DNA from 2 places in the Aeromonas popoffii genome. Region 1 is predicted to be linked to the other one. Evidence: predicted binding sites of a transcription regulator. Region 1 holds the regulator's gene; the other holds the start of a gene.
The links. Region 1 encodes LexA, which represses DNA repair genes until DNA is damaged. Its sites were predicted from a motif close to ANCTGTNTNNNNANACAGNT; they were not measured.
Positions count from the first base shown of each region.

Region 2: a site for LexA is predicted at 1,712-1,731, ahead of WJM78_RS10985 (DUF4250 domain-containing protein). Genes of this name have one in related genera too.

Region 1 covers NZ_CP149129.1:4,711,775-4,715,468, forward strand. Annotated here, with positions in the region: gene WJM78_RS21915 (MATE family efflux transporter) at 1-553, opposite strand, end outside; gene WJM78_RS21920 (SCO family protein) at 576-1,202, opposite strand; gene WJM78_RS21925 (hypothetical protein) at 1,425-1,712, opposite strand; gene lexA (transcriptional repressor LexA) at 2,175-2,798, opposite strand; gene plsB (glycerol-3-phosphate 1-O-acyltransferase PlsB) at 3,003-3,694, shown strand, end outside.
Region 2 covers NZ_CP149129.1:2,396,615-2,400,308, reverse strand. Annotated here, with positions in the region: gene WJM78_RS10995 (fumarate hydratase) at 1-731, shown strand, start outside; gene WJM78_RS10990 (cell division inhibitor SulA) at 1,196-1,687, opposite strand; gene WJM78_RS10985 (DUF4250 domain-containing protein) at 1,921-2,118, shown strand; gene WJM78_RS10980 (glycogen/starch/alpha-glucan phosphorylase) at 2,507-3,694, shown strand, end outside.

The sequences.
Region 1 (3,694 bases):
CGAACCAGGTATCCAGCGCCATATTGACCAAGTTGGTCAAGATCAGCAGCAGCATGGGGCTGCGGGCATCCTGCATACCCAACAACCAGCCCATGATCACCAGATTGCAGAGCGCCGCCGGGGCGCTCCAAATCCGCACCGACACATATTCACCGGCATAGCCCTGCACCTCGGCAGAGCCGCCACCGAGTGCAATGAGCGAAGGCAGGAAGGGCTGCAACAGCAGTAGTAAGGCCAGTCCCAGTCCGACGGCAAGGCCGAGTGCCCGCGCCAGGGTGTCGAGCTGGCTGTGCGGGCTGCCGGCACCCTGGGCTTGGGCAGTCAACCCGGTGGTGGACATGCGCAGGAAACCCAGCAACCAGAAGATGAGATTGATGAGGGTCGCCCCGACCGAGACGCCACCGAGGAACCATGCCTGGCCAAGATGACCGATCACCCAGGTATCCACCAGCCCCAGCAAAGGAGTGGTGATATTGGAGAGCACCATGGGCAAGGCCAGGGCAAACACGGCGCTATGGCGCCGGCCGTCTTTCAACCAGGGCGGGATCAGCATGGCAGCCGCCGTTCGTCTGGCATCACTCGCCTTCCAGCCGCACGATTCTGGCGAAATCGGAGACCAGGGTCGCCATGACCACGTGCGGCACCTGCCCCTCGTTCATCTGGGGACGGAATACGGCCTTCAACTTGCCTTCCGGGTTGATCAGTACGATGGAGGCGGAATGGTCTATCAGGTAATCCCTCTCCCCCTGATCGGCGATGGAGTAGATGAGGCCCAGATTGCGTACAAACGGGAACAGCTTGTCATGGGAACCTGTCGCAGCCTTGAACTCGGGATGAAAAAAGGCGGTATAGGTCTTGAGGCGGGCCACGTCATCCCGCTGCGGATCCGCCGAGATGAACACCACCTGGCTCTCGGGTGCGATCTTCTTCAGCGCCGGGTAGACGGAGCGCAGATCCGCCAGCGTGGTCGGGCAGATATCCGGACAAAAGGTATAACCGACAAACAGGAAGGTCCACTGCCCCAGCAGACTGGCCGGGACAAAGGGCTGACCGTCCTCGTCGGTGAAGGCAAACGGATTGATATCCCGCCCCGCCGGGTAGTAGTCGGCCTGCTCGGGCCGGGAGGGCTGGCTCCAGTAGAATGCGGCCATCATGCCCCCGACCAGCAGCAGAAACAGCAAGGGGTAACGCGGTTTAACCATAACAACAGACCCTTTCACTTCGACATGCCCGCAGACCGGGCCCGCATGGATGACCCATTGTAACCCAGCCAATCCCGGACCGGACCATCCCATGTACCGGGTGCCGGTTTGGCATCCAGCGTCGGGCTGGTGATGACGCTATGGGCAGGTTGCCGGGCAAGCAAGGCCAGAAAACAGCAGCCCCACCGTCAGGGTGGGGCTGTCAGCAGCATGCGGGGGATATCAGGGTTGCAGCCTGCGCCGCTCATGGGGGCGGCGGGCCAGGGCACGGAGCTGTATGACGGGGGCCGTCCAGGGAGCCTCCGCCGGCCCCCTGTCGTGATGACTGTGAAACAGACGGACCAGGCGGACAATCTTGTCCTTGGGACAGCCCAGCCAGATGGTCCAGCAGGCGCCCTTGTGATGCACCCAGAGCGCATAGAAACGGGTCATCCGGTTACCCTTGATGAAACGTGTGATGGAAGAAACGGGCGATGCCAGACCCGGATCCCATGGCGAGCTTGAAGCCATACCTGTCCTCCTTGACCATGAGGTCACGCCGACCGGCATCGTCTGCTACCGCGAGGTGGCCAGATCTTGTGACTGCCGCGTGTCGACTGCGTGAGTGCGCCCTCATTCGCCGGACGGTCGTTGCCGTCAGCGCCATGCTGGCCACTCTCCCTTCTTATCCCGCGATATCGCCTCTCTCAGTGGTTGCCATTGCTGTCCAGCGCACATGAGGCTGTTGTCATACATCCCGGCAGCCCTTGGGTTCCTGCCCCACCGGCGAAGTGGGTAAAGAGCGTCCTGCCGAGCATCCGGGGGCAGTGCAAGACATTCACTGCCTAACCAAATGATATATCTGAAATGAGTCACCTGCGGCCGTTCGCCGCAGACAAAAATGGCGGGCATCAGGATCTGATTGAAATCATGGGGGAAGAGACACAGAAATGACACGGCCTCCCGCGGGAGGCCGTGTCATGGCAAGGGTGATTACATCCAGTCGGCGTTGCGGATCACGCCGACGGCCAGCCCCTCGATGGTGAGCTGCTGGCTGGAGAGATCCACTGCGATGGGCTCCAGATCCTCGTTTTCCGGCAGCAGCCACACCTGGCTGCCTTTGCGCTGGAAACGCTTGACGGTGACATCCTCATCGAGGCGCGCCACCACCACCTGACCGTTGCGCACCTCCTGGGTCTTGTGTACCGCCAGCAGGTCGCCATCCAGAATGCCGATGTTCTTCATGCTCATGCCCTGCACCCGCAGCAGAAAATCCGCCCGGGGGTGGAACAGGGCAGGATCCACCTGATAATGACTCTCGATATGCTCCTGCGCCAGGATAGGTTCACCGGCCGCGACCTTGCCGATCAGCGGCAGGCCACTCTCTGCCAGCACCTCTTCCTCTTCGATCAGCAGACGGATGCCGCGGGAAGTCCCCGGCATGATCTCGATGACCCCTTTCTTGGCCAGGGCCTTCAGATGTTCCTCGGCCGCATTGGCCGACTTGAAACCAAGCTTCTGGGCAATCTCGGCGCGAGTCGGCGGCATACCGGTCTCGCTCATGTTCACCTTGATCAGCTCCAGCACTTCGGCCTGGCGGGGGGTAAGGGGTTTCATAACATTGGCACCTGTCTTTTTATACAGCACACTGGCAGTATATACAGTGCTGTGGCCAAGGCAAGGCGCAGCTGACATTTGTCATGGCCTGGCACTCATTTAGCGGTGTTTTGATCCTGCGCAACCGACTCATCGTACCTCTCGGCGACAAGGCGCCGGTGATTTGCTATGCTCATGCCGCATTTTTTCAGAGAGCAGACGCACATGTCCCTTGGACAGAAGATTTCCAGAGCCATCTTGCAATGGCCGGTCAGTGGCTTGGTCAATCACAAGAGCCTGCCGGAAAATCCCATCACCGAGCTCAAGCTGGATCCGGCCAGACCCATAGTCTATGCCCTGAAAACCAGCTCGAGCACCGACCTGATGACTCTGCAACAGTGCTGCGAGGATCTCGGCCTGCCCGGCCCCTTTACGCCGCTGGAGCTGAACGGCCAGTTGTTACCGCGCTACGTCTGTCTGGATCGCCCGCCGCCCCTGTTCGGCAAACGCAACAAGCCACTGCCTTTCTTGCAGGAGTTCCACCAGCTGCTGGATCTGCACAAGCAGGATACGACGCTGGATATTCAGGTGGTGCCCGTCACCCTGTTCTGGGGCCGCGCCCCCGGCCGGGAAGGGGAAGATGCCTCCGGCTGGAACATCATCAGCAGCCTGGCACCGAACCGCCTCAAGAAGGCGCTGATCGTGATCCTCAAGGGCCGCGAGAACCTGGTGCGCTTCTCTCCTCCGCTCTCCCTGCGTCAAATGGCGGACAAGTACGGCACCGACGAGGCTATCGCCCACAAGCTGGCGCGGGTGGCCCGCACCCACTTCAGCCGCCAGCAACTGGCAGCCACCGGCCCCAAGCTGCCGAACCGCAATCTGTTGTTCAAGCAGTTGCTGGACTCCAGCGTGATCCA
Region 2 (3,694 bases), 2.3 Mb from region 1:
CGGCCTCCAAGCCGGTAGTGATGATCCCCAACTGCGCCGCCACCCGTCACGTTCACTTCGAACTGGATGGTTCAGGCCCCGCCGAACTGACCCCGCCGAAACTGAGCGACTGGCCGGAAATCACCCGTGAAGCGGGTGGCAACGTGCGTCGCGTCAACGTCGACGGCATCACCAAGGCGGAGCTTGCCAGCTGGAAGAGCGGTGATACCGTGCTGCTTTCTGGCAAGATCCTCACCGGTCGTGATGCCGCCCACAAGCGCATCGCCGACATGCTCAAGAAGGGAGAAGGTCTGCCGGAAGGGGTCGATTTTACCAACCGTTTCATCTATTACGTCGGCCCGGTCGATGCAGTACGTGACGAAGTGGTTGGCCCCGCGGGTCCCACCACCTCCACCCGGATGGACAAGTTCACCGACATGATGCTGGGTGAAACCGGCCTCATCGGCATGATCGGCAAATCCGAGCGTGGCCCCAAGACGGTCGAGAGCATCAAGCAGCACCAGGCCGTTTATCTGATGGCCGTCGGTGGCGCCGCCTATCTGGTGGCCAAGGCGATCAAGAAGGCGCGTGTGGTGGCCTTTGCCGACCTGGGGATGGAAGCCATCTATGAATTCGAGGTGGAAGACATGCCGGTAACAGTGGCGGTAGACTCTCGGGGCAACAACATACATGAAACAGGCCCGGCCTACTGGTCAGCCAAGATTGCCGAGCTCGATACCAAGCTCTCCTGAGTCGCCAACTCGCAGGTCCTATTCAACAATAGGCACTGCGTAAAAAAGTGACCCCAGGGTCTGATGCCAGTCAGTTAAGCATTTTTGTGACTGAGTATTCGAAATGTTGAATAACAGGAGCTGTGCCAGGGTTAACACGTCAATCTGGCTGACACCTTTGCCCTGACTGGCATCCAATAAAAAGAGGGAGGCATGATGCCTCCCTCACTCTTTGGCCCTTATCCCTCGCGGGCTGAGACTCACACTCTCTTAACTGACTTGCATTAGACCCCAGGGGCGCCTTTTTCTATGCGTGGCAGGCCAGATTGGCGACCTGCTCATGGGCGGGGTCGTCCTGCTTGAACGTTGCTCACTGGGGTATTTTGCCCCCCTGTAATCTTTGTTGATGACCTCGTCTGTGCCTACGACTGTTCATCCCACTCTGCCTTTGCACGGTTTTATCCTTTCGCTCGATCGGCCCGGTATCAATGGTTGAGATAGACATCCTGTCCGCCATAGGCCAGTGCGCCGTTGTGAACGGGGAGGGCGGTCCTTGCCGGTTCGAAGAAGCGAGTCAGCACCCCGAAGCGTTGTCCCAGCTTGCTTAGCTTGGCGCGATCCAGCGAGACCTGCTCAGGCAGCCAGGTCAGGACGGCCGCGCAGTGGCCATTACCCAGACTCTGCTCCAGCATGCGTTGCCAGTTTTTGATCTTGGGGCTGTGTACCACCAGCACGCGATCAGGATTGATCCCCTGTGCCTGCAGCTGTTTGGCTACCGGCAGACCCGGCGGCGCAATGAGCAGGATCCAGCCCGTGTCGCCGTGGCTCAGTCTCACCAGCTCATCGAGCAGCGGCGGTTCCTGGCTGGCAGATGCCGTGAGAGGTTCATCTTCGATCTTGCCTTGATGCCGAGTGGGCCAAGGATTGCTCATGCTGACAGAGGCGGCAAAAAGGGGATGACTCATGGGCTGGCTCATATGCTTTTCCTGTATGAATAACCATGCTGTATGTGCATACAGTAGTTGCAACTCACACCAGTGACAAGCCATTTATGGTCAATAATGTGATCAAGCTGGCAGGAATTATATTCATGCAATTGATTTTAAAAGATATTTATTTTTCGCTGAATGTGGGTGTTTTTTAGGCTATGGACAAAGTGGGAGCCGGCGCCCATGGTTATACAGTCACTTTGTGAAGAGGAGAGATGAGGATGGACGTTAGCACCTTGCAACGAATAGATGCCAATATTCTGCTCGGGATCATCAATGAGAAGCTGCGGCTGGAGTGCGATGGTCTGGAGGAGTTATTGGCCTATTACGACATGACGGAGGATCAGCTCGCGACCCGTTTATTGCAGATAGGCTATCACTACGACCCCATGAGCAATCAGTTCAAGGCACATGGTTAAAGGGGGGAGATCGCCATCATAGATTGTCGTCAGTCTGGTCCTATGAACAGTGCGCATTGAAAACGATTTCAATGCGCACTGTATTTTCAGTTATTTTCATGGATTTTCAGTACTTGGCAATGATTGAAAACCTATTCACGGGTTTATATTTTCATTTATTTATTAAGTTACTGATTTTAAATGAAATGAGTGGCCGTAGTTAATCAGTTTCAGGAAAGGGTTTTCAAGCTTGAACTGTCATTTTTATGCGTTAAAGTGTGACTTGCGTTAACTTTTCAACCATCAGCTTTAGCTAGTATGCCCACGCCGGAACATATTCTGAGAGAACAACAGCACCGGTCCCTAATGGGATAACAATTTTATTATTCTGTAACGAAGGAAATGGTTTATGGCTACCAAGAAGAAGACAGACCAGGATCTCCAACTGGATAAAGATCAGCTCAAGGCGAGTATCGTGCGTCACCTGCGTTCTACCTTGGGTACAAGCGAACAGAAAGCCTCGCCAGAAGCGTGGTGGAAAGCGACCGCAGCCGCCGTCAACGAACAGGTGTACGAGCGCCTGACCCGCACTCAGCAGACTCACTTCAAGAAAGATACTCGTGCCATTCACTATCTCTCTGCTGAATTCCTGATGGGGCGTTTGACCTCCAACAACCTGCACAACCTCTCCCTGTACAAAGTGTGTGAAGAGGCGTTGGGTGAACTCGGTCTGGAACTGACCGACCTGTGTGAACAAGAGCCGGACATGGCGCTCGGCAACGGTGGCCTTGGCCGCCTGGCCGCCTGCTTCATCGATTCGCTGGCGACCCTGAATTACCCGGCTGTCGGTTACGGCATCCATTATGAGCACGGCCTGTTCCGTCAGGAGATCCAGGATGGTCGTCAGATAGAGCGTCCGGACTCCTGGCGTGAATATGGCAACCCCTGGGAGATCTGCCGTCCCGAGTCCGTGCAAGACGTGCCACTCTACGGTTATGTCGAGACCGTGTTTGGTGACAACGGTGGTCTGAAGAAGGTGTGGCACGCTGGTCGCAAGATCAAAGGGGTGCCTTGGGATATCCCTGTGGTGGGCTTTGGTGGACATACCGTCAACATACTGCGTTTGTGGGAATCCCGCGCCTCCGAGTTTTTTGACTGGGACGTGTTCAACGCCGGTGGTTACATCGACTCCCAGGCCGAGAAAGCCCAGGCTGAAACCATCTCCAAGGTACTCTATCCGAACGATGAGACAGACGCGGGTAAGGAGCTGCGCCTGATCCAGCAGTATTTCTTCTGTGCCTGTTCCATCAAGGACATCATGCGCCGCTACAAGCGGGTGCATGGCTCGGATTTCAGCAACTTTGCCGCTCAGATCGCCATTCAGCTCAACGATACCCACCCGACCGTGGCCATCCCCGAGCTGATGCGGGTGCTGGTGGATGAGGAAGATCTGAACTGGGATGCTGCCTGGGCCATCTGCTATCAGGTCTTCTCCTACACCAACCACACCCTGCTGCCGGAAGCGCTGGAGAAGTGGTCGGTCAGTCTGTTCGAGAAAGTACTGCCTCGTCATCTGGAAGTGATTTACGAGATCAAT